One region of the Neorhizobium sp. LMR1-1-1.1 genome, then DNA from elsewhere that is predicted to be linked to it. Evidence: predicted binding sites of a transcription regulator. Region 1 holds the regulator's gene; the other holds the start of a gene.
What was found. The regulator LexA, encoded in region 1, represses DNA repair genes until DNA is damaged. The targets are predictions, from matches to a motif close to TGTTCNNNNTGTGTTCNG.
Positions count from the first base shown of each region.

Region 2: a site for LexA is predicted at 10,909-10,926, ahead of uvrA (excinuclease ABC subunit UvrA). Genes of this name have one in related genera too.

Region 1 covers NZ_JBEGHE010000001.1:1,259,269-1,273,885, reverse strand. Annotated here, with positions in the region: gene lpdA (dihydrolipoyl dehydrogenase) at 1-1,275, opposite strand, end outside; gene MRBLMR1_RS06140 (DUF465 domain-containing protein) at 1,351-1,623, opposite strand; gene MRBLMR1_RS06135 (SGNH/GDSL hydrolase family protein) at 1,695-2,333, opposite strand; gene MRBLMR1_RS06130 (pyruvate dehydrogenase complex dihydrolipoamide acetyltransferase) at 2,352-3,689, opposite strand; gene MRBLMR1_RS06125 (pyruvate dehydrogenase complex E1 component subunit beta) at 3,705-5,084, opposite strand; gene pdhA (pyruvate dehydrogenase (acetyl-transferring) E1 component subunit alpha) at 5,105-6,163, opposite strand; gene MRBLMR1_RS06115 (FtsB family cell division protein) at 6,356-6,673, opposite strand; gene eno (phosphopyruvate hydratase) at 6,877-8,151, opposite strand; gene kdsA (3-deoxy-8-phosphooctulonate synthase) at 8,271-9,119, opposite strand; gene MRBLMR1_RS06100 (VOC family protein) at 9,124-9,996, opposite strand; gene lexA (transcriptional repressor LexA) at 10,195-10,908, shown strand; gene MRBLMR1_RS06090 (ComEC/Rec2 family competence protein) at 10,889-13,207, opposite strand; gene gltA (citrate synthase) at 13,734-14,617, shown strand, end outside.
Region 2 covers NZ_JBEGHE010000001.1:1,476,710-1,491,326, forward strand. Annotated here, with positions in the region: gene ttcA (tRNA 2-thiocytidine(32) synthetase TtcA) at 6-872, shown strand; gene MRBLMR1_RS07130 (inositol monophosphatase family protein) at 906-1,727, shown strand; gene hspQ (heat shock protein HspQ) at 1,832-2,161, opposite strand; gene MRBLMR1_RS07140 (DMT family transporter) at 2,247-3,173, opposite strand; gene glnA (type I glutamate--ammonia ligase) at 3,291-4,700, opposite strand; gene MRBLMR1_RS07150 (P-II family nitrogen regulator) at 4,749-5,087, opposite strand; gene MRBLMR1_RS07155 (NAD(P)H-hydrate dehydratase) at 5,432-6,928, shown strand; gene MRBLMR1_RS07160 (DUF72 domain-containing protein) at 7,026-7,829, opposite strand; gene uvrA (excinuclease ABC subunit UvrA) at 7,854-10,775, opposite strand; gene MRBLMR1_RS07170 (single-stranded DNA-binding protein) at 11,086-11,667, shown strand; gene MRBLMR1_RS07175 (RDD family protein) at 11,730-11,996, shown strand; gene MRBLMR1_RS07180 (HPP family protein) at 12,005-13,165, opposite strand; gene MRBLMR1_RS07185 (MarC family protein) at 13,272-13,901, opposite strand; gene gyrA (DNA gyrase subunit A) at 14,127-14,617, shown strand, end outside.

The sequences.
Region 1 (14,617 bases):
GCCGAGGAGTTCCCCGGTCTTCTTGTCGAAGATCGTCTTGACCATGCCCTGGTCTTCGCCGAGCGCCACAGCCTTGCCGTTTGCGGCAAAGGAGAAGCGGCCAACGCGGATGTCGCGGCCCTGTTCCTTGGCCTTTGCTTCCGTCAGCCCAACAGATGCGACCTGCGGGTTGCAATAGGTGCAGCCCGGGATCTTGCCCTTGTCGGTGGCATGGACGTTCGGCAGGCCTGCGATCTTCTCGACGCAGACGACAGCTTCATGCTCGGCCTTGTGGGCGAGCAGCGGGCCACCGGCAACGTCGCCGATCGCGTAGATGCCGGGAACGTTGGTCTTGCCGTAACCGTCGATGACGATGAAGCCGCGCTCGGTCTTCACGCCGGCAGCTTCCAGGCCGATGTTCTCGATATTCGCCTGAACGCCGACAGCCGAAATCATCCGGTCAGCCGTGATCTTTTCAGACGTACCGTCCTTCTTTTCAATCGTCGCGGTGATCGAGTTTGCACCCTTCTCCACCTTGGCGACCTTGGCTTCCAGATGGATCTTGATGCCCTGCTTTTCGAACTGCTTCTTGGCGAAAGCGGAGATTTCCGCATCTTCGACCGGCATGACCTGGCTCATGATTTCGACGACGGTGACGTCGACGCCCATGGTGCGATAGAAGGAGGCGAATTCGATGCCGATTGCGCCCGAACCCATGACCAGCAGCGATTTCGGCAGTTCTTCCGGCTTCATCGCTTCGAAATAGGTCCAGATCAGCTTGCCATCAGGCTCGATACCCGGCAGCGCGCGCGGACGGGCGCCGGTGGCAACGATGATGTGCTTGGCGGTATAGGTGCCCTCACCCAGCGTGTTCTTCGGCACCGGACCCTGCGGCTGAACGACCGGCTTGGTCGACTTGCCAACGACGATCTCGCCAGGCTTGGTGAGCTTGGCTTCACCCCAGATGATATCGACCTTGTTCTTCTTGAACAGGAAGCCGACGCCGTTGTTCATGCGGGCGGCAATGCCGCGCGAACGGGCAACGATCGCCTTGACGTCCGGCTTGATAGAGCCTTCAAGCGTCAGGCCGTAATCCTTGGCATGGGTGGCGGTGTGCAACACGTCGGCGGTGCGAAGCAGAGCCTTGGTCGGGATGCAGCCCCAGTTGGAGCAAATGCCGGCAAGGTGTTCGCGTTCGACGACCGCGACCTTCATGCCGAGCTGCGAGGCCCTGATCGCAGCGATATAACCACCAGGGCCGGAGCCGATTACAATAACGTCATAAGCGTTGGACATGAGCGCTTCCAATCCTCTTCTGTCGAGACCCCGGCGAAACACCTTGGGTCTTCACGGGATGGAAGCGCCTGACGGTCAGACCGCCAGCTTGATCGCTTCTGCTTCCGGTTCAGGCTGAACCAGCATCCCGTAGATTTCTTCCTTGAGCTGCCTGCGCTGCTTGCACATGTCGATGAGCATTGCATCGCCTGCGGGCTCGTTGCGTCTCTCGGCCAGTTGGACCCTCCGGCTCAGTTCTTCATAACTCCGGCACAGTCGGGCAAAATGCCCATCCGTTTCCTGGAGATGGCGCACAAGCGCCCTGAAATCCGGAAATTCTGCGGCCAGTTCATGCAGCGTGCCAGACATGGAACAAATCCCTTTATTAGTGAGGAAGTGTCCACGCTAGGTCCGCCTAAAATTACCTCCGTTGATCCAGATCAAAGGCCAAGCATCATTCGAACGATCGGCTCCAGACCGCGACCAATTGCCCGAGTCCCCTCAGGCGTCAGGTGTACACCGTCGACCGGGCTGGTACGGGCAACCGAACCTGCATCGAAGAAACCGCAGCCAAGATCATCGGCAAGATCACGGTAAAGCGATGCAAGCATCGCCGATTCCTCGACGCCATTACGGAAGATCGCCGAAAACACTGGATCGGCCGTTTCACAGAGTGGCGGCGGCGAAACGATCAGAATTTCCGGCGCATCATAATCGAACGAATACTCGTGGTGGCGGATCAGCCCTACGAGCCTCTGCAAGCCGGCGCGGGCCGCATAAGCGGTCCCGGCAATCGCCGGCTTCATATCGTTGGTACCGAGCATGATGACGACGAGATCAAGCGGCATATGGGTGTGAAGCACCGTCGGAAGGTTCGTCACACCGTTGCGATCACAATCGGCCAGGTGATCGTCATAGCCGGTCGTGCGGCCGTTCAACCCTTCGGCAATCACGGTCACACCAGGCCCGAGGGCTGCACCGAGGACGCTTGGCCAGCGATCCTCGAAAGCATGCCGTCCCGGCCCTTCGGGGTCATACCCCCAGGTGAGACTGTCGCCGAAGCAGAGAACGGTCCTCATCCCGCCGTCCTTTTGCCGTTAAACCAGCATCGACATCGGATTTTCGATGTAGCGCTTGAAGGCGGACGCGAGTTCCGCACCGAGGGCACCATCGATGACGCGGTGGTCGAAGGCGAAGGTCGCCGACATCACCGTACCGACTTCAATCTTGCCGTTACGGACGACCGGCTTCTCGACGCCGGCGCCGATCGACACGATAGAGGCCTGCGGCAGGTTGACGATCGAGGTGAACGAAGAGACGCCGAACATGCCGAGGTTGGACACGGAAGTCGTGCCGCCCTGGTATTCTTCCGGCTTCAGCTTCTTGTCGCGGGCGCGCTTGGCCATGTCCTTCACCTCGTTGGAGATGACCGACAGAGCCTTGGTTTCGGCCTTGCGAACGATCGGCGTGATCAGACCGTCCGGGATCGAAACGGCAACACCGACGTCGGAATGCTTGTGCAGCACGCGGGCCGTCGAGGTCCAGGAGGCGTTTGCCATCGGAACGTCGCGCAGCGCCAGAGCCATCGCCTTGATGATGAAGTCGTTGACGGAGAGCTTGAAGGCCGGAACCTCGCCCTTCTCGGTCTTCTTCACCGGAGCCGACTTGTTGATCTCTGCACGCAGAGCCAGAAGCGCGTCGAGTTCGCAATCCATCGATACCGTGTAGGACGGAACCGTCTGGGTGGACTCGGTCAGGCGTGCGGCGATCGTCTTGCGCATGCCGTCATGCGGCAGGAGCTCGTAGGAGCCTTCCGCAAACAGCTTGAGCGTGCTTTCGTCCGACGGACCCTTTGCGACAGCCGGGGCCGGGGCGGCAGCAGACTGTGCGGCGGCCGGAGCAGCTTTCGCACCGCCGGCAGCAGCCTTCTCGACGTCCGCCTTGACGACACGGCCATGCGGGCCTGTGCCGGTGACGCCAGAAAGATCGAGACCGGCTTCCTTGGCGAGACGACGAGCAAGCGGCGAAGAGAATACGCGCTTGCCATCGGTAACCGGAGCAGGCGTCGACGGTGCCGGCGCAGCGTCGGCAACCGGAGCGGCGGCCTTCGGAGCTTCAGCAGTCTTTTCAGCCGGAGCAGCCTCAACCTTCGGGGCGGAACCCGCACCGGCAGCAGCGGCCGCAACGTCTTCGCCTTCTTCGGCAATGATGGCGATCAGTGCATTGACCTTGACCGATTCAGTGCCGGCGGGAACGACGATCTTGGCGATCGTGCCCTCGTCGACAGCTTCGACTTCCATCGTCGCTTTGTCGGTTTCGATCTCGGCGATCACGTCACCGGACTTGATCTTGTCGCCTTCCTTGACCAGCCACTTAGCGAGGTTGCCCTCTTCCATGGTCGGAGAAAGGGCAGGCATGGTGATGTTGATAGGCATCCTATCACCCTTCCCTTACTTGTAGCAGACGGTTTTGACCGCCTGAACGACTTCGCCGACAGTCGGCAGAGCCAGCTTTTCGAGGTTGGCGGCGTAAGGCATAGGAACGTCCTTGCCTGCGATCGTCAGAACCGGGGCATCGAGATAGTCGAAGGCCTGCTGCATGACGCGGGTGGCGATTTCGGTGCCGACCGAGTTCTGCGGGTAACCTTCCTCGACGGTGACGAGGCGACCGGTCTTCTTGACGGACTCGATGACCGTCGGCAGGTCCATCGGACGGATCGTGCGAAGATCGATCAGTTCGACATCGATGCCTTCCTTTTCGAGTTCGGCAACCGCCTTGACGGCATAGGTCATGCCGATACCGAAGGAAACGATCGTCGCGTCCTTGCCCTTGCGGTGGATGCGCGCCTTGCCGATCGGCAGAACGAAATCATCCAGCTTCGGCACGTCGAAATGCTGACCGTAGAGGATTTCGTTTTCAAGGAAGACGACCGGGTTCGGATCGCGGATAGCAGCCTTCAAGAGACCCTTTGCATCGGCAGCCGTATACGGCATGACGACCTTGAGGCCCGGGATCTGGCTATACCACGACGAGAAGTCCTGGCTATGCTGTGCGCCAACGCGAGCAGCAGCACCGTTCGGGCCGCGGAACACGATCGGAGCGCCCATCTGGCCACCGGACATGTAGAGCGTCTTGGCAGCAGAGTTGATGATCTGGTCGATCGCCTGCATGGCGAAGTTGAAGGTCATGAACTCGACGATCGGCTTCAGGCCGGACATGGCTGCACCGACGCCGATGCCGGCAAAGCCGTGTTCGGTGATCGGGGTATCGACAACGCGCTTGGCGCCGAACTCCTGCAGCAACCCTTGCGTGATCTTGTAGGCGCCCTGATATTCGGCGACTTCTTCACCCATGACGAATACGTCGCCATCGCGGCGCATTTCTTCGGCCATTGCGTCGCGCAGAGCTTCGCGAACGGTCGTCGAAACCATCTCGGTGCCAGCCGGAATATCCGGATCGGCAGCGACTTCGACCTTAGGCTGAGCCGGGACCGAAGCGGATGCGGGCTTTGCTTCTTCAGCGGCAGGCGCTTCAGCCTTGGGGGCTTCGGCTGCAGGCGCGGAAGAACCGATCGCATCGGCGCTTTCGCCTTCGGCAAGCAGGATCGCGATCTTGGTATTGACCTTGACGTTTTCGGTGCCGGCTTCGACCAGCAGCTTGCCGATCACGCCTTCATCGACGGCTTCCACTTCCATGGTCGCCTTGTCGGTCTCGATTTCAGCAATGACATCGCCGGACTTGACGGTGTCGCCTTCCTTCTTGACCCATTTGGAAAGCGTGCCTTCCTCCATCGTCGGAGAAAGTGCAGGCATCAGGATATCGATAGGCATAGGTTCTTTCCTCCCCGCGCTTAGAGCAGGATATCGGTGTAGAGCTCGGATGCATCCGGCTCCGGATCGTTCTGAGCGAAGTCGGCGCTATCCGTAACGATGTCGCGGATATCCTTGTCGATCGCCTTCAGCTCGTCCTCGGATGCCCAGCCCTTTTCGAGCAGACGGTTGCGAACCTGTTCGATCGGATCCTGCTCCGAGCGCATCTTCTGCACTTCTTCCTTGGAGCGGTACTTTGCCGGGTCGGACATCGAGTGACCGCGGTAACGGTAGGTCAGCATTTCGAGAATGATCGGACCCTTGCCGGAGCGGCAATGGGCGAGCGCCTCGTCAGCCGCAGCCTTGACGGCGCGCACATCCATGCCATCCACCTGGATACCCGGAATGCCGAAGCCGACGCCGCGCATCGAATAGTTCGACTGTGCGGTTGCACGCGCGGTCGAGGTGCCCATGGCATAACGGTTGTTCTCGACGATGTAGATGATCGGCAGTTTCCACAGAGCAGCCATGTTGAAGCTCTCGTAGACCTGACCCTGGTTGGCAGCGCCGTCACCGAAATAGGCAACCGAAACGCTATCATTGTTGCGATAGGCATTGGCGAAGGCGAGACCGGTGCCGAGCGACACCTGCGCACCGACGATACCGTGACCGCCGTAAAAATGCTTCTCCTTGGAGAACATGTGCATCGAGCCGCCCTTGCCCTTGGACAAGCCACCGCGACGACCGGTAAGCTCGGCCATGACGCCACGCGGGCTCATGCCGCAAGCAAGCATGTGGCCGTGGTCGCGATAGGCGGTGATGACCTGATCGCCTTCCTGCTGCGCCATCTGCATGCCGACGACGACAGCTTCCTGGCCGATATAGAGATGGCAGAAACCGCCGATGAAGCCCATGCCATAGAGCTGGCCGGCCTTCTCTTCGAAACGACGGATCAGCAGCATCTCGCGATACGCGTGCAGATCGTCTTCCTTGCCGAATTCCGGCGTATTCTTGCCGGTAAATTCCTTCGAGGCTGTTTTGCTGGCAGATTTTGCCGCTGGCTTGCGGCCGGATGCAGACGCGGATTTGGTTTGCGCCATCGATCCCTCCCTATGTGCTGCATTGAAAGAGCGGCATCGAGACGAGCACATGCGCGCCGCAACCCACTCCGGTTTCTGCAACTAACATAGGGAAGAAAGCGCGCCCCAGCAATGACATATTTGCATGGCTCTCATTCCACATAAGCCACTGAAATAAATCACGAAAATTAACTTAACCGAAATTCGGTTAACTCAGAAATAATTGTTAAATATGACTATTTCGTCTGTGCGGGAGACATTTAATTGATAACGCGCAATTTCATCGAGCATGTCTTTGTCGAGCGAGCCATCACTCATCAGATGCACCTGACGCTCAAGAGCTTCTCGCTTGGCCGTGAGCGCCGCAAGCTCGGCACTGCGTGCGATACGCTGCTTCTCGAATTCCTCGGTCGCAATAAGGCCGAGATCACCATGGATCGAATGATAGCCGAAATAGGAAAGAAACGCGACGGTGATTGCAGGCAGGATTAAACGGCCAAACTTTCTCTGTTTGTGATGTTTTGTCCACATGCCTGTTCTTAACACCTTGAGCTTACGCGGCGGGAGCGATTCATTGTCCCGGGGATAGGATCCGAAAATCGCAGAACTTGCTTAAGCATTCGTTTCCCTTGCCGCGATGCAGCGCAGATATGAAAAAAGCCCGCATCCTTGATGCGGGCTTTTTTCGAATATTGTTCAGACTTCAGAAAAGCGGCCTTTCGGCCGACCATTCCTTAGCCTTTCAGGATCGAGCGGCCTGCATAAACAGCCTGCGGGCCGAGCATCTCTTCAATGCGGATCAGCTGGTTGTACTTGGCCAGACGGTCAGAACGCGAAAGCGAGCCGGTCTTGATCTGACCGCAATTGGTGGCAACGGCGAGATCGGCAATCGTCGAATCTTCCGTTTCACCCGAGCGGTGCGACATGACGGCGGTGTAGGCAGCCTTGTGAGCGGTCTCGACGGCGTCGAGCGTTTCCGTCAGCGAACCGATCTGGTTGACCTTGACGAGGATGGAGTTGGCAACGCCCATCTTGATACCGTCGCGCAGGCGGGCGGAATTGGTGACGAACAGGTCGTCACCGACCAGCTGGACCTTGGAGCCGATCTTGTCGGTCAGGATCTTCCAGCCTTCCCAGTCGTCTTCGGCCATGCCGTCTTCGATCGAGATGATCGGATACTTGCCAGCGAGTTCGGCCAGGTATTCAGCCATCGCAGCCGATTCCAGCGTACGGCCTTCACCTTCGAGAACGTACTTGCCATCCTTGAAGAATTCGGTCGAGGCGCAATCGAGGCCGAGGAACACGTCTTCGCCCGGCTTGTAGCCGGCCTTTTCGATCGACTTAACGATGAAGTCGAGGGCTTCCGGCGCGCTCTTCAGACCCGGAGCAAAGCCGCCTTCATCACCAACATTGGTGTTGTGGCCCTGCGCACCGAGTTCCTTCTTCAGGACGTGGAAAATTTCCGAACCAACCCGCACGGCATCCTTCAGCGTTTCGGCGCCGACCGGCATGATCATGAATTCCTGGAAATCGATCGGGTTGTCGGCATGTGCGCCGCCATTGATGATGTTCATCATCGGAACCGGCAGTACATGGGCGCCGGCACCACCGACATAACGATAAAGCGGCAGGCCGGCCGATTCGGCGGCAGCCTTGGCAACGGCCAGCGACACGCCGAGAATGGCGTTTGCGCCGAGACGCGACTTGTTCGGCGTGCCGTCGAGCGCGATCATCGTCTTGTCGATATGGATCTGGCTTTCGGCATCGAAACCGCCGATGGCGTCGAAGATTTCCGTATTGACCGCTTCAACGGCCTTCTCGACACCCTTGCCGCCAAAGCGTTTGCCGCCATCGCGCAACTCGACAGCTTCGTGGGCACCCGTCGATGCGCCCGACGGAACAGCGGCGCGGCCCATCGAGCCGTCTTCCAGATGGACGTCGACTTCGACGGTCGGGTTGCCACGGCTATCGAGGATCTCGCGAGCGATAATATCGGTAATAGCAGTCAAGGGTCTCTCCTCAGAGTTAAGTCCATGCAGTCATTGAAAATGTATCACGTTCAATGACACGCCAATTACAGTGTTGGCGCTTTCTGCGCTTTGACAACGCTCAAGCGCTTTTTTGAAGTTCAGGCAGCCTTGGCCACAGCATCAAAAGCCATCAGCTTTTCCAGCAGCCGCGGCATGTCTTTCAGATGCACCATGTTCGGACCATCCGACGGGGCGTTGTCCGGATCTTCATGGGTTTCGATGAACACGCCGGCAACGCCAACCGCGACGGCCGCACGCGCCAGCGTTTCAACAAATTCGCGCTGGCCACCGCTGGAGCCACCCTGCCCGCCCGGCTGCTGCACCGAGTGCGTGGCGTCAAAGATCACCGGCGATCCGAGCGAAGCCATGATCGGCAGCGAACGCATGTCGGAGACGAGCGTGTTGTAACCGAAGGAGGCGCCGCGTTCACACAGCATCACGTTTGGATTGCCGCTCTCGGTGAATTTCGCCTGGACGTTCTTCATGTCCCAGGGGGCCAGGAACTGGCCCTTCTTGACGTTGATTGCCCGGCCGGTCTTCGCGGCTGCGACGAGCAGGTCGGTCTGGCGCGACAGGAAGGCCGGGATCTGCAGGATGTCAACGGTTGGCGCAACAAGCCCGCACTGCTCTTCCGTATGGATGTCGCTCAGGACCGGGAAGCCGAATTCCTTCTTCAGGTCGGCAAAAATCTCCATCGCATTTTCAAGTCCGATGCCGCGCTTGCCGGAGATCGACGTACGGTTGGCCTTGTCATAAGAGGACTTGTAGACCAGCCCGATGCCGAGCTTGCCGCAGAGCTCGCTCATCGTACCGGCGATCATGAAGGCATGATCACGGCTTTCCATCTGGCAGGGCCCCGCGATCAGCGAAAGCCGGCCTGCGTTGGAGAACACGACCTTCTTTTCGCCTTCACCGACCGAAACTTCTGAATTGGGGGAGACTGCCATTCTATTATTCCTCGAAGCCGAACAAAACGCCTTGGCCGGGCGACGGCGACACGAGAACGCGACCATCCCGGCGAATGAATGCGACGTCATTAGCAGCAAGGATGATCTCTGTCACGGCCAGATCAAGACTGCGAAAGATCACGGCCTCCCCTACCAACCCGGCTGCCACCCCTTCGACAGGAAGACCGAAGTCATGCGCAATTTGCTCGCGCCTGAGAACGCGCACGGCTCCCGTTTCAGCCTGGAACACCAGTCCACCTTCAACTTCGACACCCGGCGCTCGCAGCACATTGTCCAAAAAGGCAACCGAAGCATGCGGATCATCACTTGCCAAAACGACTTCCTTCAAACCTGCGACCGCATTGGCATGGATACGCAATTCAGCCATATCCTGAGGGAAAGACACCAGCCGCTGACAAGAGAAAGCAAAGAAATCAGCCACATCATCCATCGCGGCAAAAGCAAGCCGGAAACGAGCCTCGACCTCATCACCGTCCGGAGACTTTACAGCTCTGCCGAATTCGAGGGGCTCGCCGCCGGAAATTCCGGCTGCGACATAATGCCGATGATCGCTCGATGCGTCGTCGCTGGAGACCACGATGGCCGACAAGCCTTCACGTCCGCGGCGACCGCGATAAGCCAGATCGCGCTCGACAAAGACATTGCCTTTCTTGGCATGAGCCCCCGCCTTGCGCCTGTCCGCAACAGCCAGTGGCTCCAGATAGGTACCGTCTTCAAAAAAAACACAGGCATTGGCCGTACCGAAGGGATGCACGCCGTCAGGCGCGACAGTGAAACCCAAAGACGACAGCCGCTCGCGTGCCTTGCCGAGATTTCCAACAGGCAAAACGAGATGATCGATATTCCTAGCAGTCACACATGTCCCCCAGACTTCTGATCCGCTAGGCGTAGATTGGGCAGACCGCCGGGGAGCGCAAGTAGATTCCGACTGAGAACGTCATTCGGCATCCAAGAAACTGATTATATTGTCACGAAAATTTAAGGACTTGCGGAACACATATGGAACATATAGTGTTCGTTCTGCATTTGTTTCAAATCTGAAGGTGCGCCTCACATGCTGACTCGCAAGCAACAGGAACTGCTTTTGTTCATTCACGAACGGATGAAGGAGTCGGGCGTACCTCCGTCTTTCGATGAAATGAAGGACGCTCTCGACCTTGCGTCGAAGTCGGGCATCCATCGGCTCATCACGGCACTTGAAGAGCGCGGTTTCATTCGCCGTCTCCCCAACAGAGCGCGCGCACTCGAGGTCATCAAGCTTCCCGAAGCCTATGTTCCCACGCTGCAGCCGAAACGCGGTTTTTCACCGAGCGTGATCGAGGGAAGCCTTGGCAAGAAGCCGGCGACGCCTGCTGCCCCGCCTGTCTCCGCCAATGACAGCGCGTCTGCAAGCGTGCCGGTCATGGGCCGCATCGCCGCCGGCGTACCGATCTCGGCAATTCAGAATAATACCCACGACATTTCCGTCCCCGTAGAGATGTTGGGATCCGGCGAGCATTATGCGCTTGAAGTCAAGGGCGACTCGATGATCGAAGCCGGAATTCTGGATGGCGACACCGTCATCATTCGCAACGGCAACACCGCCAATCCGGGCGATATCGTCGTTGCACTCGTGGATGATGAAGAGGCCACACTCAAGCGCTTCCGCCGCAAGGGTGGCTCAATTGCGCTGGAAGCGGCAAACCCGGCTTACGAGACACGAATTTTTCCACCGGATCGGGTCAAGGTCCAGGGCAGGCTCGTCGGCCTCATTCGCCGTTATCACTGACACCGGAATTGTTGCCAACATCAGTTGGCGCTTCTGATCGATAATCCGTTCCTGCTTGATCTGAGACAGCAAACTGCGCCTCAAGACGGCCACTCGATTTTGGTTTGGAAATCCATTCCGGCAGATACGGGTCATAGAGATTGCGTCGCCAGTCGTATTGGCGATGAATGGTCCATGGGCGAACCGTGCCAGCCATTGCTGTCGTGACATTCCATTTTCCGGCTGCTGCCGCCCCGGAAAGATCGATTTCAATTGACCCTGTCTTGCGCAGGCTGGCGCCGCTCAGCATCGGGGTACCAGACCGACAGGAATGGAAACGCGCACGCGGCGCGATAACAAGGCCGGCAACGTCGCAAGCCGCACCGGCATAACGGCCATCATCAACAACAACGACCAAAACACCTTCCGGTGACATGAATGCGCACCAGGCCTTGAGCTGACATGAGAATCTGACACTCCCTGCCTCCTTCATCAGCCGCTGCGCTTCGACCAGAACAGGTTCCGGAATTCTTTCACCGGAAGACCCGGCCATATTTTTTAGAATTTCACTTTCCAACATCTCCGACATAGCCAGCACTGGAAGCTGTCGCGCATACATCCACTGCCCATAGACGAACTCGGAGGGACGTTTCCTGTTGGCGGCAACACGTTCTGCATCTCGATAAGCAACGAGGTTCCCATCTTCAGCGATGAGAAGACTTGATTGGGCGTGTTGCATCCCCATCCAGAACAGGGCTGCAGCGGTAAACAGGAAAGGCAAGCCCGAATAGCGAAGCCGTGTCCTGAGGAGCGTCAGTAGCAGAAAACCGCAGACCCCAAGCGGCAAAAACCAGGGGTGCTGTTCTCCGACGACAATGTCCCCGCCCCATCCCGCTACATGCTTCGCGATCAAGATGACCCATTCGAGGCTCCAGGCCATGATCCCGATGAAGGGAGCATCGAGGCCGAAGGGCATCAACAACATCGCAGCAAGCCCGGCCGGCATCACCAGGAAGCTGATGATCGGCATGGCAGCCAGGTTCGCGGCAAGCCCATAGGTGGCGACGCGATGGAAATGCTCGACGGAAAACATCGTCGTCGCAAGACTACCAATCAGCGATGTCGCGATAATGCCGGCGATAAAGCGCCAGCCAACGGCAGCCCATGTCACCAGAGGATGACGGATGGGAAATCGCTCCCGCTCTTCCGTTTCAGGGCGTCGCGACCAAGCCGCATAACCGGCCACGAGCGCAACCGTGGCAGCAAACGACATCTGGAAACTTGGCCCCAGAATTTCCGAAGGCGTCCAGATGAGGATGATCAGCGCAGACAAGGCTACATTTCGCAAACTTATCGAGGGCCGGTCCAAAAGCACGGCAACAAGTATCACCGCCATCATGATATAGGCGCGCTGGGCGGATACACCGAAGCCCGATACCAGATAATAGGCCGTAACCATTGCAAGCGCCCCGCCGGCGGCAATCTTCTTGATTGGCAGGGCCTGTGCGAGGCCAGGGAAAAGAGCAAAGACGCTACGCAATCCCACGAAGAAAATCCCGGCGGCAAGCGCCATATTCAATCCGGAAATGGCAACGATGTGAGCGAGGCCGGAGACCCGTAGCGCCTCGACTGTATCTTCGGAAATTGCCCGTCTCTCATCGGTGACAATGGCGGCGGCGAAGGCACCGGCATCACCCGGCGCAATCTCGCGAATACGATTGCCGATCTGCCTGCGCAGATCGAAGAGCCAGCGTAAGGCGAGCTGCGGCCAGCCGGTCGCCACATCCGACCCTCCAGCCTGCTGCGGAGCGCTATAGAAATACCCCACCGCACCAATGCCATCGAAATATGCCGAGAAGGCAAAGTCGTGCAGACCGGGCAAGGCCGGCCCGGAAGGCGGTGACAGCCTTGCGCGTCCGGAAATAGCTGCCCCGTTGTCAAACGGCTGATGCTGCGCCCTTGCCAGCAGCGAAACCCGGACAGGCGGGCGCCGAAGAATGGGGTTTGCTGTCTGTCGCACAGCCACGATATAACGCAGTCGCCCGGGACCGGCAGCCTCACTACGCTCGACAACGCCCATGACATCCGTTGTTACCGGTGAATCGAGAATGACCGTCGATTGCCGCCACGCTTCGATCTCGGCCAGCGCCATGCCACAAAAGCCCAGACACGCAAATGTGAAAAAGACACGCGCGCAACCATCTCTTGTTATCAACGCCAGAGCCGCCAGCACGGCAAGAGCAAGGAACGGCACCCATGCCAACGGCTCCACCGGGCTGAGGAACCACACTGCCGAACCGATGCCAATTGCAACAGGCATGAACAGAAAGCCGTGGCCATGGAGGCGCTCCTCGCGGAGCGAAATTGAAAGAAATGCTCGCGCCTCCGCCAATGGCGCACCAATTCGCCTTCCGTAAGAAACCGGCGCTATCGCTGCAGTATATCGATGGGCTGCAGTTCTGATGGCCAAATCATCAGGCGCCGGTTGAAAATGCGATATCGGCTCGGCAGCAGCATTAGAGCGCCGGCTCAACGTTTTGGTATCTATCTTCTCGAAACCTTCAGCCCGCATTGAACCAGCCTGCCCCGATCATAAAATACAACCTGAGCGTTCTTTTTGAGTGCGTCAACCTGACGCATATGGGCTTGCCACCAGAACCGATTTTCTGATTGCAACAAGGGGTTGGCCACAGGGTCAAATGTCGATGCCCAATATCGTATCGCGCTGCACAATTTGCCGTCAGAACAGCTTGGCATCTGCTAAAGGATCATATAGCTAAACGTGGAACGCTTAATGCTTATGGCGCTTTTGAGGCGTCATGCCGCCAACCGGTTGGAGGATCAGAATGACGGAAACAAGCGCAACTCTCGCTCTCGGTGACAAGAAGGTCGACCTGTCGGTCAAGTCCGGTACGATCGGTCCTGACGTTATCGATATCGGCGCGCTCTATAAACATACCGGGGCCTTCACCTACGACCCCGGGTTTACCTCGACCGCTTCGTGTGAATCGAAAATCACCTATATCGACGGCGACGAAGGCGTGCTTCTTCATCGCGGCTATCCGATCGAGCAGCTTGCCGAACAGGGTGACTTCCTCGAAACCTGCTATTTGCTTCTTTACGGGGAACTGCCGACCGCAGCTCAGAAGAAGGACTTCGATCATCGCGTGACGCACCACACCATGGTGCACGAGCAGATGAGCCGCTTCTTCACCGGTTTCCGCCGCGATGCGCATCCGATGGCCGTCATGTGTGGCTGCGTCGGCGCTCTGTCGGCCTTCTATCATGACTCGACCGATATCACCGATCCGCACCAGCGCATGGTCGCTTCGCTGCGCATGATCGCCAAGATGCCGACGATAGCGGCCATGGCCTACAAGTACCATATCGGCCAGCCGTTCGTATATCCGCAGAACCACCTCGACTATTCGTCGAACTTCCTGCGCATGTGCTTTGCCGTTCCTTGCGAAGAGTACAAGGTGAATCCGGTTCTGGCCCGTGCCATGGACCGCATCTTCATTCTGCATGCCGACCATGAGCAGAACGCTTCCACATCGACGGTTCGCCTTGCCGGTTCTTCCGGTGCAAATCCGTTTGCCTGTATCGCCGCCGGCATTGCCTGCCTGTGGGGTCCAGCGCACGGTGGTGCCAACGAAGCAGCGCTCAACATGCTTCAGGAAATCGGTTCGGTCGACAAGATCCCGGAATACATCGCACGCGCCAAGGATAA
Region 2 (14,617 bases), 220 kb from region 1:
TTGCCATGGGATTGAACGCTGTCATCGAAGACGAGATGGACGAGGCCGTAACCGGTCTTGCGCCTGCATTGTTTCGCGATGCGCCGAACTCGGTTTCGTTCAACAAGCTGCGTAAGCGCTTGCTGCGCCAGGTTCGCCAGGCATTCGAAGATTTTGGCATGCTGAAGGATCAGCAACGCTGGCTGGTTGGCTTGTCCGGCGGCAAGGACAGTTATGCGCTGCTCGCCGTTCTGCTCGATCTGCAGTGGCGTGGACTGTTGCCGGTCGAACTGATCGCCTGCAATCTCGATCAGGGACAGCCGAATTTTCCCAAACACATTCTGCCGGATTATCTGACCTCGATCGGTGTGAAACATCGCATCGAATATCGCGATACCTATTCGATCGTGAAGGAAAAGGTGCCTTCGGGCGCCACCTATTGCTCGCTCTGTTCCAGGCTGCGCCGCGGCAATCTCTACCGCGTGGCGAGGGAGGAGGGCTGTCAGGCTCTGGTCCTTGGTCATCACCGCGAGGACATTCTTGAAACCTTTTTCATGAACTTCTTTCACGGTGGCCGTCTTGCCGGCATGCCGGCCAAGCTTTTGAACGACGAGGGTGACCTTATGGTGCTGCGGCCTCTGGCCTATTGCGCCGAGGACGATCTGGCGAAGTTTTCAGCGGCGATGCTGTTCCCGATCATCCCCTGCGACCTTTGCGGCTCGCAGGATGGCTTGCAGCGCAATGCGATGAAGCAGATGCTTGCCGATATCGAGACGCGCATGCCGGGCCGCAAGGACACGATGCTGCGTGCGCTCGCGCATGTGAACCCGTCCCATCTTCTTGACCCTAAACTCTTTGACTTTACCGGCCTGTCGGCCTCGGCCGGCGACTGATCTTGCCATCTTAAAACGCAGATTGGATTTCAAATGACTTTGCCGCTCGACGTCCTGAAGCTTGCCGACCTCCTGAAAGCTGCCGCCAAGGCCGAAATATTGCCTCGTTTTCGTCGTCTGGGCGGCGATGACATCCGCTCCAAGAGCGAGCCGTCGGATCTGGTGACGGAGGCGGACGAAGCGGCAGAACGCATGATCCGGCGGGAGATCGACAATGTGGTGCCGGGCGCACTTTTCGTCGGCGAAGAATCCGTTGCGGCAGATCCGTCTCTGCTCGGCAAACTGGCCGATGCGGAACTGGCCGTCGTCGTGGATCCGATCGACGGAACCTTCAATTTCGCCTCCGGCATTCCCGCCTTCGGCGTCATGGCGGCAGTCGTCTACAAGGGCGAAACGGTGGCCGGCATCATCTACGATCCGATGGGTGATGACTGGGTCATGGCGGAGAAAGGTGCCGGTGCATTCCTTCGTCGCCCGGATGGAGAGGCGGTAAAACTGGCCGTCGCAGCCCCCCAGCCCCTCGGCGACATGATCGGGATGGCTTCGGCAGGCTATTTCTTCGGTCACGAGCGTGAGAAGATCCTGGCCAATCTCGCCAAGGTTCGGCTTTTCGCCAGCTATCGCTGTGCAGCCCATGAATACCGCACCTTTGCGGGCGGTCATGTCCAGTTCGCGATCTATAACAAGTTGATGCCGTGGGATCATCTTGCAGGGACATTGATCGGCACGGAGGCGGGCGGTTACATCCGCAGGCTGGATGGCTCCGCCTATCTCCCCCATCATGTCGACGGCGGCCTGCTGCTTGCGACCGACGAAGAGAGCTGGAAGCTCCTTAGCCACGAAATCTTCGGCTAGTAAGCTGCAGGTGCGGCAAACCACTTTCCTGTCGCTGGCGGTGATCCGCTGCCATGAAAAAAGCCCGGTCATGCCGGGCTTTTTTCGTTCGGGCTGTAGACGGCCTAATGCGCCAGGATCATCTTGGGCTTGAACTGGCCGCCGTCACGCGGTTCGAAAATCTGGTAGACTTGCGGATTGCGCAGCGGCTGTTCGCTCTCGTCGTGCTCAAGATTCTGTTCCGAAACATAAGCGACGTATTCAGTGTCGTCGTTTTCGGCGAGCAGATGATAGAATGGCTGGTCCTTGGCGGGCCTGATTTCCGACGGGATCGAATTCCACCACTCTTCAGTATTCGCAAATTCCGGGTCCACGTCGAATATGACGCCACGGAACGGGAATACTTTGTGACGGACGACCTCCCCAATCGTGAATTTTGCGTTTTTCTGTTTCATGGTGCGATGTCCTTTCACAGAATAATGTGGTGGCGAGGCGTTCAAACATCAAGATGTGGTGTTTATCCGTGCTCTATGCCGCCTTTCACTCCCTAATGTGTCTCCTGCTCTTGAGAGATGCAAGTACGACGCCGCCCAATACAAGCACGATACCGAGCGCATGATAAGTCTCGAAGGGTTCTCCAAGGAAAAACATCGCCATGACGATGGAAACAGGAGGCATGAGATAGAGCGTGATGCCGCCTGTCGCGGGCCCGAATACACGCACCACATGCTGGAAGCAGAAGAAGGCAGCAAGCGAGGCGAAAACGACCATTCCGGCAATCTTCCACCAGTCCGAGGCCGAATCGGGCACAGGTCCATTATTCAAGACCTCCCAGATGCTTGGTGGCAGGAGAACCAGCGCGCCCGAAAGCGCGATCATGCCGAACAGCGCCAGGGGTGACAGGTTCCGAAGGGCAGGGTCCTTCAGCAGTATCGAGTATATGGCAAAGGAAATGGCGGCGACGAGAATGCCGAGATCGCCGATATTGAAGCTGAGATTGAGAAGCGCTGCGGGATCGCCGCGCAATACGATCGATATCACCCCGGCAAAGGCGACCAGCATGCCGGCCAGTTCCCTGCCGCTGATCTTGCGGCCGCTGAACATCCATTGGAACAGAATGATGAAAAGCGGCGAGGTCGTATAGATCAGCGTGCCGTTGGCCGCACTCGTATAGGTCAGCGACCAGTAGACAAGGCCGCCGCAAATGCCCATGCCGAGACCGCCGAGCAGCAACCAGAGCCAGAAATGGTTGCGCACGAAAAGCGCGCTGGCGCGGCGATCGGAATAGATGAAAGGTAGCATGATCGCGGTCGATCCAGCCCAGCGCAGGAAGGCCGTTGTATAGGGCGCGACATCACCGATAATGCCGCGACCGAAGATCATGTTGCTGGAAAAGAAAATCGGGACGAGGGAGAAAATCAGCCAGTCGACAGGCCGGCCTGTTTCAGGCTTTGCTTGGGGAGCCATCTTTCACCAGGAACAAAATATTGCCGCGTGCGGCTGAGACCGTTTGAAAACAAAAACGGCGGGAAAGCCCGCCGTTTCTGGATGCGGTTTAAACCGCATGTCGTTTTGTCCGGCCGATCACGCCGAATAATACATATCGAACTCGACTGGGTGCGGCGTCATTTCGTAACGCATCACTTCGGTCATCTTCAGTTCAATATAGGCATCGATTTGGTCGTCGTCGAACACGCCGCCGGCGGTCAGGAACTTGCGATCCTTGTCGAGGCTTTCGAGCGCTTCACGCAACGAACCGCAGACGGTCGGGATCTTCTTCAATTCCTTCGGCGGAAGGTCGTAAAGATCCTTGTCCATCGCCTTGCCCGGATGGATCTTGTTCTTGATGCCATCTAGACCTGCCATCAGCATGGCGGCAAAACCGAGATACGGGTTCTGTGCCGGATCGGGGAAACGAACCTCGACGCGCTTTGCCTTCGGGTTGGAGCCGAATGGGATGCGGCAGGAGGCGGAACGGTTGCGTGCCGAATAGGCAAGCAGAACCGGAGCTTCATAACCGGGAACCAGACGCTTGTAGGAATTCGTCGTCGGGTTGGTGAAGGCGTTGATCGCCTTGGCATGCTTGATGATGCCGCCGATGTAGTAGAGGCAGCTTTCCGACAGGCCTGCATATTCGTCGCCGGCGAAAGTCGGCTTGCCGTCCTTCCAGATCGACTGGTGGACGTGCATGCCCGAGCCGTTATCGCCGTAAACCGGCTTCGGCATGAAGGTGGCCGTCTTGCCGTAGGCATTGGCGACCTGATGCACGACGTACTTGTAAATCTGCATCTTGTCGGCGTTGCGCACCAGCGTGTCGAACTTGACGCCAAGTTCGTGCTGGGCGGAAGCCACTTCGTGGTGATGTTTTTCGACGACCACGCCCATTTCGGTGAGCACGGTCAGCATTTCTGAACGCATGTCCTGCAGGCTGTCGACCGGCGGGACCGGGAAATAGCCGCCCTTGACGCGCGGACGGTGGCCGAGATTGCCGGTCTCGTAATCCGTGTCATCGTTCGACGGCAGTTCGGATGAGTCCAGCTTGAATCCGGTATTGTACGGATCTGCCTTGTACTTCACGTCGTCGAAGACGAAGAATTCCGGCTCAGGACCAACGAAAATCGTGTCGCCGATACCGGATGCCTTGAGATAGGCTTCCGCCTTCTTGGCCGTACCGCGCGGGTCGCGGTTGTAGGATTCGCCTGAAACCGGGTCGAGGATGTCGCAGAAGATGACCATTGTCGACTGGGCGAAGAAAGGGTCCATATGCACGGTGGCCGGATCGGGCATGAGCACCATGTCGGACTCGTTGATCGCCTTCCAGCCTCCGATCGAGGAACCGTCGAACATGACACCATCGGCGAACATGTCCTCGTCGACGGCGGAAATATCCATCGTCACATGCTGCAGCTTGCCGCGCGGGTCGGTAAAGCGAAGGTCAACGAACTTTACGTCGTTTTCCTTGATTTGTTTCATGATTTCGCTTGCGCTCGTCATTACAGGTTCCTCGATTTCAGTAACGATATGAACGGTCACGCCGAGCGGCTAGATCGCGTCTACACCCGTTTCGCCTGTGCGGATACGGATGACCTCCTCGACGTTGGAAACGAATATCTTGCCGTCGCCAATCCGTCCAGTCTGTGCCGCATTTCGAATCGCTTCGATAACGGCTTCGGCATTCTCGTCGGCAAGAACCACTTCCACCTTAACCTTGGGCAGGAAGTCCACGACGTATTCGGCGCCGCGGTAAAGTTCGGTATGGCCCTTCTGGCGACCGAAACCTTTGGCTTCGGTTACCGTAATACCCTGCAATCCGACTTCCTGAAGGGCTTCCTTCACTTCGTCGAGCTTGAAAGGTTTAATGATCGCTTCGATCTTCTTCATGAGAAACTATATCTCCGCTTCTCCCCATGCGCGGGTCTTCGACCCACTCGGCCATGCCAATGCAGATATCGTGCCAAACTAATGTTGGACTTTCAAAAGGATATTCTCATTTTGCACGTATTCCTGTCCGTTTCCATGCCGGAAAGCCTCGCCAGCGCCCCATTTTCACCGAATTCGATGTGGAATGACGCCGCACCGGCTCGTTTCGTGACAGAAATGCGAAATTTCGAACGGATACAATCGAAATCGATTTGCACATTAAGTGTGCAAATGAACTTTTATTGTTCATTTTGAGGTCGACCAGTTCTGCTTGTATTTTATGCGGGTTTGAGATGAAGTACGGTATGGCCTACCTTCCATCGCATATTCTGCTGACACCTGACGAAATGGCGTGCGTCGATCGCATGTCGGCGGAATCGGGGATCCCATCCTTCGGTCTCATGCGACGCGCCGGTTACGCCGTTGCGGCAACTGCCCTGTCTCATTTTCCCGCTGCGGTGCGTTTCGCAGTTCTCTGCGGACCGGGAAACAATGGGGGAGACGGCTATGTCGCCGCGCGACAGCTTGCGGACGGTGGCGCAAAGATATCGGTTCATGCTCTTGGAGATCCCGATGATCTGAAAGGAGATGCCGCACTGGCTTTCCAATTGTGGGGGGGCAGCGTCGCTCCGCTTCGCGAGTTCCAGCCGCAGCCCGGTGATGTCGTTATCGATGCGCTTTTCGGCGCAGGCCTATCGCGCAAGGTTTCAGACGAGATCGCGGGCGTGATTTCCTCGGTGGAGAGAGCCGGAGTGCCGGTGCTGGCAGTCGATCTGCCTTCGGGTGTCGATGGACGAAGCGGCAAGCCTCTCGGCGCCGCTTTTAAGGCGCATTGCACCATAACCTTCATGACGAGGAAGCCGGGCCATCTCCTGCTTCCTGGAAAGTCTCTCTGCGGAGACATCGAGGTTGCCGACATCGGCATTCCTCGGCGCATTATCGAGGCTGCCGGAGGCTCGATATCTGAAAACGGGCCGCCGATCTGGTCGGCGCATCTGCCTTTTGTCGGTGCTGATAGTCACAAATACCGGCGAGGGCACCTTGCTGTATTTTCGGGAGAGACGTCCAAAACAGGCGCCGCACGCTTGTCGGCAATCGCCGGCCTGAAAACCGGAGCGGGGCTGGTTACGCTAGCGTCACCTGAAGACGCGATGGCGGCCAATGCTGCGCAGCTTACGGCCGTGATGTTGAAAAAGGTCGATACCAACGCAGAATTGAGCGATTGGCTGGAGACCGCCAAACTGTCGGCCTTTGTTCTTGGTCCTGGCTTTGGCGTCGGCAGCCGCGCCCGCGACTTGGTGCTGGCGTTGAAAGACAGCCCGCTCGTGCTGGATGCAGACGGCATAACTTCGTTCAGGGATGATCCTGCCATCTTGTTCGATGCCTTTGAGGATGGCGAGACACACCTGGTTTTGACCCCGCATGATGGGGAGTTCGGTCGCCTGTTTCCCGATATCGCTGCCGACGAGACATCGAGTAAGCCGGATAAGGCATTGAAAGCGGCGCGGCGTGCCCATGCGGCAATCGTCTATAAGGGGGCGGACACGGTTATCGCTTCGCCTGACGGTCGCGTTGCGATCAACACCAACGGCCCGCCATGGCTTGCCACCGCCGGATCCGGCGATGTTTTGGCTGGCATGATCGGCGCTTTTCTGGCACAGGGCCTGCCGGCTTTCGAGGCGGCTGCCGCAGGTGTCTATCTGCACGGTGAGGCTGCCGGACTGGCCGGGCCCTATATGACAGCCGAGGATCTTGCCGGACAAGCAGGCCACGCCATGGCCGACCTTGTGGCCCGTTTTTAGAGCGTTGCCGCGTTTCTTTGAAACGCGAAACCGCTCTATATATTTCTTTCAACGTAATTCCGGACGCAAAACCGGTTCCCACTTTGCTGGATTTGCTTTAGCCGATCAGCGCCTGCATGGCCATTGCACCCTGCGGAGCATTCACCTTGCCTTCGTGGATGAAGAAGGAGAACACGTCACGCGATTCTCTTTTCACCGTCCGTTTTTCATCGACCAGCGGCAAGCTGTTCGGCACGCCACCTTCGGCCCAAGTGGTGAGCCTCTTTGCCCATTCTTTCATGTCTCCATCGGCATAACAGGTCGGAATATCGTCCGAGCCCTTCTGCAAGCGCGCATAAACGAAATCGGCAGTGACATCGGCGATCATCGGATAGTCGAAATGCTCGGCGCAGACCGGTGCAATATTGTATTTTTCCAAAAGCGCCACGAATTCCGGCACCTTGAAGCTATCGTGGCGAACCTCGACGACATGGCGCAGTGGCAGGCCCTCCAGCTTTTCCGGCAGCAGCTTCAAAAACGCCTCGAAATCTTCAGGCTCGAATTTTTTGGTCGGCGCGAATTGCCAGAGCAGGGGGCCGAGATGGTCTCCCAGCTCAACCAGTCCCTGCGTCAGGAATTTCTCGATAGACTCGCCAGCATCCGCCAGAACCTTGCGGTTCGTGGTGAAGCGGCTGGCCTTGAGCGAGAATATAAAGCCGTCCGGCACTTCCGAAGCCCATTTGGCAAAGGTCTCAGGTTTTTGCGAACCGTAATAAGTGCCGTTGACCTCGATCACCGAGAGCTTGCTCGCGGCATATTCCAGCTGCCGTTTCTTAGCGAGCTTTTCGGGGTAGAATGTGCCCTCCCAAGGCTCGAAGGTCCAGCCGCCGATACCGCTGCGGATCGTACCACTCTTGCTCATCTTCCCTCCTGATGGCTGCCTGCGTTACTCTGCAGCCTCGACCTTTTTCGCCGGGCGCCGTTCCAAAAGCTCCTTGAGGAAATGACCGGTATAGGACCGCTTCTCCTTGACGATCTGTTCTGGCGTACCCTGTGCGACGATCTCACCGCCGCCGGTGCCGCCCTCGGGACCGATGTCGATGATCCAGTCGGCCGTTTTGATGACTTCGAGATTGTGCTCGATGACCACGACAGAATTCCCCTGGTTGACCAGTTCCTGCAGCATTTCCAGCAGTTTGGCGACATCATGGAAATGCAGGCCGGTGGTCGGTTCGTCGAGAATGTAGAGCGTGCGGCCGGTAGACCGTTTCGACAGTTCCTTGGCGAGCTTGACGCGCTGCGCTTCACCACCTGACAGCGTGTTCGCCTGCTGGCCGACCTTGATATAGCCGAGGCCGACATCGAACAGCGCCTGCAGCTTGTCGCGCACAGCCGGGACTGCCGAGAAGAACTCGACCCCTTCCTCGACCGTCATGTCGAGCACGTCGGCAATCGACTTGCCCTTGAAATGCACGTCGAGTGTTTCGCGATTGTAGCGCTTGCCGTGACAGACATCGCAGGTGACGTAGACGTCCGGCAGGAAGTGCATCTCGATCTTGATGACACCGTCACCCTGGCAGGCTTCGCAGCGACCACCCTTGACGTTGAACGAGAAACGACCGGGCGCATAACCGCGTGCCTTCGCCTCCGGCAGGCCGGCGAACCAGTCACGGATCGGCGTGAAAGCGCCTGTATAGGTGGCCGGGTTGGAGCGCGGTGTGCGGCCGATCGGCGACTGGTCGATATCAATCACCTTGTCGATATGCTCGAACCCGTCGATGCGGTCGTGTTCCGCCGGGATTTCACGCGCGCCCATCACACGGCGGGCAGCCGACTTGTAGAGAGTCTCGATCAGGAAGGTGGACTTGCCACCGCCCGACACGCCGGTAACCGCCGTGAAAACGCCGAGCGGCACCGATGCCGTGACATTCTTGAGGTTGTTGCCGCGAGCCCCGACGACCTTGATCTCCTTGCCCTTCTTCGGCTTGCGGCGCTCGGCCGGAACGGCGACGCCGAGTTCGCCCGACAGGTATTTACCGGTCAGTGACTTGGGGTTCGCCATGACCTGCTGCGGCGTGCCTTCGGCGACAACCGTGCCGCCGTGAATGCCGGCGGCAGGGCCGATGTCGACGACATAATCGGCCGTCAGGATCGCATCCTCGTCGTGTTCAACGACAATAACCGTATTGCCGATATCGCGCAGGTGCTTCAGCGTTTCGAGAAGCCGGGCATTGTCGCGCTGATGCAGGCCGATCGACGGTTCGTCGAGCACGTAAAGCACACCGGTCAGACCCGAGCCGATCTGCGAGGCAAGCCGGATGCGCTGGCTTTCACCACCCGACAGCGTCCCTGAATTCCGCGACAGGCTGAGATAATCGAGACCGACATCGTTCAAAAACTGCAGGCGTTCGCGGATCTCCTTGAGGATGCGCACCGCGATCTCGTTCTGCTTGGTGTTCAGGTGTTCGGGCAGCGCCGAAAACCAGTCGCGCGCCACCTTGATCGACATTTCCGTCGTTTCGCCGATATGCAGCTTGTTGATCTTCACCGCCAAGGCTTCCGGCTTGAGCCGATAACCGGCGCAGGCCGGGCAGGGGGCCGCCGACATGTAGCGTTCGATCTCCTCGCGCGCCCAGGCGCTGTCAGTCTCCTTCCAGCGACGCTCGAGGTTCGGCACAATGCCTTCGAAATTCTTGACCGTCTTGTAGGAACGGGCACCGTCGACATAGTTGAACTCGATCTTCTCCTCGGTGCCCTTGAGGATCGCGGCTTGCGCGTCGCTGGAAAGCTTGTCCCAGCGGTCGGACAGCTTGAAGCCGAATACCTTTCCGAGGCCTTCAAGCGTCTGATTATAATAGGGTGAAGAAGATTTGGCCCAAGGCGCGATCGCGCCGTCACGCAACGTGCGCGCCGGCTCCGGAACGATGAGATTCTCGTCTACCTTCTGCTGTGAACCCAAGCCGTCGCATGTGGGGCAGGCGCCGAAAGGGTTGTTGAAGGAGAACAGCCGGGGTTCTATTTCCGGAATTGTGAAGCCGGAAACCGGGCAGGCGAACTTTTCCGAAAACAGCACGCGCTCATGGGTTTCGTTGAGCGATTTGTTGGCCGAACCGCCGGCAGCTGTTTCGTTTGCCGGCAGCGGCTTGTCGGCAAATTCTGCGACCGTGAGACCGTCGGCCAGCTTCAGCGAGGTTTCAAGACTGTCTGCCAGTCTTGCACCAATATCCGAACGGACGACCAGACGGTCGACCACGACATCGATATCGTGCTTGTATTTCTTGTCGAGGGTAGGCACATCGACGATTTCATAGAACTGGCCGTCGACTTTCACGCGCTGAAAGCCCTTTTTCATCAGTTCTGCGAGTTCCTTCTTGTACTCGCCCTTGCGGCCGCGGATCAGCGGCGCGAGAATGTAAAGGCGCGTACCTTCCTCGAAGTCAAGCACGCGGTCGACCATCTGGCTGACCGTCTGGCTTTCGATCGGCAGGCCAGTGGCGGGAGAATAGGGAACGCCGACGCGGGCAAAAAGCAGGCGCATATAGTCGTAGATTTCGGTGACCGTGCCGACCGTCGAGCGCGGGTTGCGCGAGGTCGTCTTCTGTTCGATCGAGATCGCCGGCGACAGGCCTTCGATCTGATCGACATCCGGCTTTTGCATCATTTCCAGAAACTGGCGGGCATAGGCCGACAGGCTTTCCACATAACGGCGCTGGCCTTCCGCATAGATCGTATCGAAGGCAAGCGAGGACTTGCCCGAGCCTGAAAGGCCGGTCATCACGATCAGCGAATTGCGGGGCAGGTCGAGATCGACGCCCTTCAGATTGTGCTCGCGCGCACCGCGAATGGAAATGGTCTTGAGTTCGCTCATCGTCATGCCTTTGGAGAGGCCCATCTGGGAGGATTTGAAGGCCCTTATGTAGTCATTGATCCGCGCCTGTCGAGGCGAAACTGCCGCAATCGGCTACGGTTCCGACTCCGTTGACAGGAGTATAGGAATAAAATAGAACAAATAAAGAACAAAATATCCAGCCAATGAAAACCCGGGACCTGATTTCATTTAGAGGGAACTTTGCCTGTGGATGAGGGATAGGGGGGAGGTCGCGCCTTGCCCGGCCTATGGTCTATGGTGAACGGATTGGATTTAGGCCGCGGTGGCGGCAAAGTAAGGTGAGAAGATTATGGCAGGTAGCGTCAACAAGGTCATTCTGATCGGCAACGTGGGTGCAGATCCGGAAATCCGTCGGACCCAGGACGGCCGTCCGATCGCCAACCTTCGCATCGCGACGTCGGAAACCTGGCGCGATCGCAATTCCGGCGAGCGCAAGGAAAAGACCGAATGGCACACCGTCGTCGTCTTCAACGAAGGCCTGTGCAAGGTTGTCGAGCAATATGTAAAGAAGGGTGCCAAGCTCTATATCGAAGGCGCGCTGCAGACCCGCAAGTGGCAGGACCAGAGCGGCAGTGACCGTTATTCGACGGAAGTCGTGCTGCAGGGCTTCAATTCAACGCTGACCATGCTCGATGGTCGCGGCGAAGGCGGCGGTGATCGCGGCGGCTTCGGCGGCGGTCGCGGCGGCTCGAGCGACTTCGGCGGTGGCGGTGACGACTTCGGCGGCGGTTATGGTGGCGGCGGCAACGATTACGATCGCCCGCGCTCCGGCGGCCAGGGTGGCAATCAAGGTGGCGGGCAGGGCGGCCGTGGCGGCCAGTCCGGCGGCGGAAACTTCTCCCGCGATCTGGATGACGATATTCCGTTCTGATCAGAGGCGCCGCGAGGCGCCTCTTTCATGAGCGCTGCAATATAACGGATCGGAAACTATAAATGAGCGACGCCGCCAATATCAGCAGACAACCCGCGACATGGCGGATCGTTCTCGCTGCCATCCTGGATTTCTTCACGATTTTCTGGGCTTCCGGATTTCTGGTGGCTTCGATTTTCGGAGGTCGCACGGATGGTGGTTTCGCACTTGACGGATGGCTGGCGCTTTTGTGTTTCGCGCTGATCGTCGCCTATTTTGTCGTCTTCAACAAATTCCTCGGCGGAACGATCTGGAAGCGGATCCTGAAGGCAAAGCGGACCGATCGCTAAGGACGTCTCTATAGGCGACCATCGCCTTTTGTCGCTGCCTCGAGCGTGGCTATCAATACGTCCGATTGCGAGAGAATGCCGGCCATTTTCCTGTTTTCCGCGACCACCGGCAGATAGTGCAACCCCTGCTCCGCAAACATGATGATCGCATCGGAGAGTGACGCGTCAGGGCGGATCGTTTTGACGGGGGACGTCATGATGTCCTTAACCGTCCCATTGGCCGCCGAGGCGCCCTGTGCAATCAGCCGCAAACGGTGACGAAAACCGATTGTCGGCTCTCCTTTTATCCAGTTGGGCTTGTCAAGAAAGTCGGTCTGGGTAACGATCCCGACGACTTCGGCTGCATCATTGGTGACTGGCAGTGCCTTCAGGTGACGGCTGCGCATGATGACGTGGGCATTGCGCAAGCTCTCATCCGGTGCCACCGCAACGACATCCCTGGACATGATTTCCTTGCAGGTCAGATCGCCTGCCCGGCGGCGATAGGAGCGCAGCTCGGTGCGTCTCAGGATGGATTCGAGATCATCCCGATCGATATCGAGAAATGCATCATAGTCCTTCAGCACCTCGTCCAGATCGTCCGAAGAAAAACCAATTCGTTGGATGGGCGCTGGATCCCTGGTTCGGTGATCGACTGGAGCAAGGCTTGCTCGATGCGGATATCTGCGGCCGGTGACATTGTTGTAAAGCAGTGCGAGAGCAAGCAGAGCCAAAGAATTTCCAAGAACAGGCCATATGACGAAGGTGTAACCGAGATCGTGGATTGAAGGCCCTCCGAGCACGGCGGTCAGTGCGATTGCGCCGCTCGGCGGGTGAAGGCAGCGAAGCGTCATCATCAGTCCGATGGCGATGCCGATCGCCAGCGCCGCTGCAACGAATGGATCGGCAACCAGCAGGCTCACCGATACGCCCGTGATAGCAGCCACCGTATTTCCACCAAGGATCGACCATGGTTGGGCGAGGGGACTGGCCGGGACGGCGAACAGCAATACGGCTGAAGCCCCCATCGGCGCAATGAGCGCGGGCAGGGCAGGGTCAAGGCCGACGGCGAGGCCTGCGACAAGCCCGGTGATCAGTATTCCCAAAAGCGCACCCGACGAGGCGCGTAGCCGCTCCGTTTTGCTGACGAGCTGAGTATCGGGCAGCATCCGGCGCAGCATGGACAACATCGATATTTCCTTCAGTCAGACAATTGCGTCGCCGGAATCTTTGGCGGCGCCTGCTTCTATCAGAAGCAACTGATTTGTCGTCTGTCAAAAGACCGATGTCGGCAGTTCACAGATTGAAGGCTGCGCGAACGCCATCCACCACGAATTGCACTGAGAGTGCGGCCAGCAATACACCGAGAAGTCGGGTCAGGATCGCGCGGCCGGTAACGCCGAGAATGCGGTCCAGCCGTTCGGCAAGCAGCAGCGTCACATAGAGAATAAGCATCATCAGTGCGATGACGGAGATCAGAAGCGCCCGGTCAAATGGGCTCGTGAACGTGCCGGCAAGCAGAACCGTGGCGGAAATCGCGCCGGGGCCGGCAATCAGCGGGATAGCCAGAGGAAATACGGCAAGGTCCCGGATATGGTCGATGGTGATGGCTGCCTGCGAGGTCTTTTCCTTGCGCTCCTGCCGCTTCTCGAAGACCATTTCAAAGGAAATCCAGAAAAGCAGCATGCCACCTGCTATGCGGAACGCTCCCATCGAGATGCCGAGCAGGCCGAGCACGCCGGCGCCGAACAGCGCGAACACGGTCAGGATGCCGAAGCCGATGACCGAGCCGCGCAGGGCCACCTGCTTGCGTTGTACAGCCGTCATGCCGACCGTAAGGCCAAGGAAGACCGGGGCGAGGCCGGGTGGGTCCAGCGTCACCAGCATTGTCGTCATTGCGTTGATCAGCGCATCGGCCGTCGCCATGTATAATTTCCCCGATAGGTCGAGTTCCTTGCGAACACGATGGATGATTGTTAGGACAGTCCCGGCTTAACGGGAAGTCAGGACCTTTGCCGCGCTTGCGGTGATGGACAAAGTCTTGCCTTGAATGGCGTCGAAAGCTGTTCAAAACCCTCGCGGAAATTGGCGCTCGTTACCTCTTTCCGTTATAAAAATGCAACTGATTCCGTACAGAGATCGTGATCCGATTTGACTGAGCAAAGCACACCCGGCGGCGGAAAGCTGCCCCCAGGCATCGAACCCATTTCCATCATGGAGGAGATGCAGCGCTCCTATCTCGATTACGCCATGAGCGTCATCGTCAGCCGCGCCCTTCCTGATGTTCGTGACGGCCTGAAGCCGGTCCATCGCCGCATTCTCTACGGGATGAACGAGCTGGGGCTCGACTGGAACAAGAAATACGTCAAGAGCGCCCGCGTCACCGGTGACGTGATGGGTAAATACCATCCGCACGGCGACTCGGCGATCTATGACGCTTTGGCCCGTATGGCGCAGGACTGGTCCTTGCGCATGCCGCTGATCGACGGTCAGGGCAATTTCGGCTCGATCGATGGCGATCCGCCGGCGGCCCAGCGCTACACCGAGTGCCGTCTGGAAAAGGTGGCGCATGCGCTGCTCGACGACCTCGACAAGGAAACCGTCGATTTTCGCGACAACTACGACGGCACCATGTCGGAGCC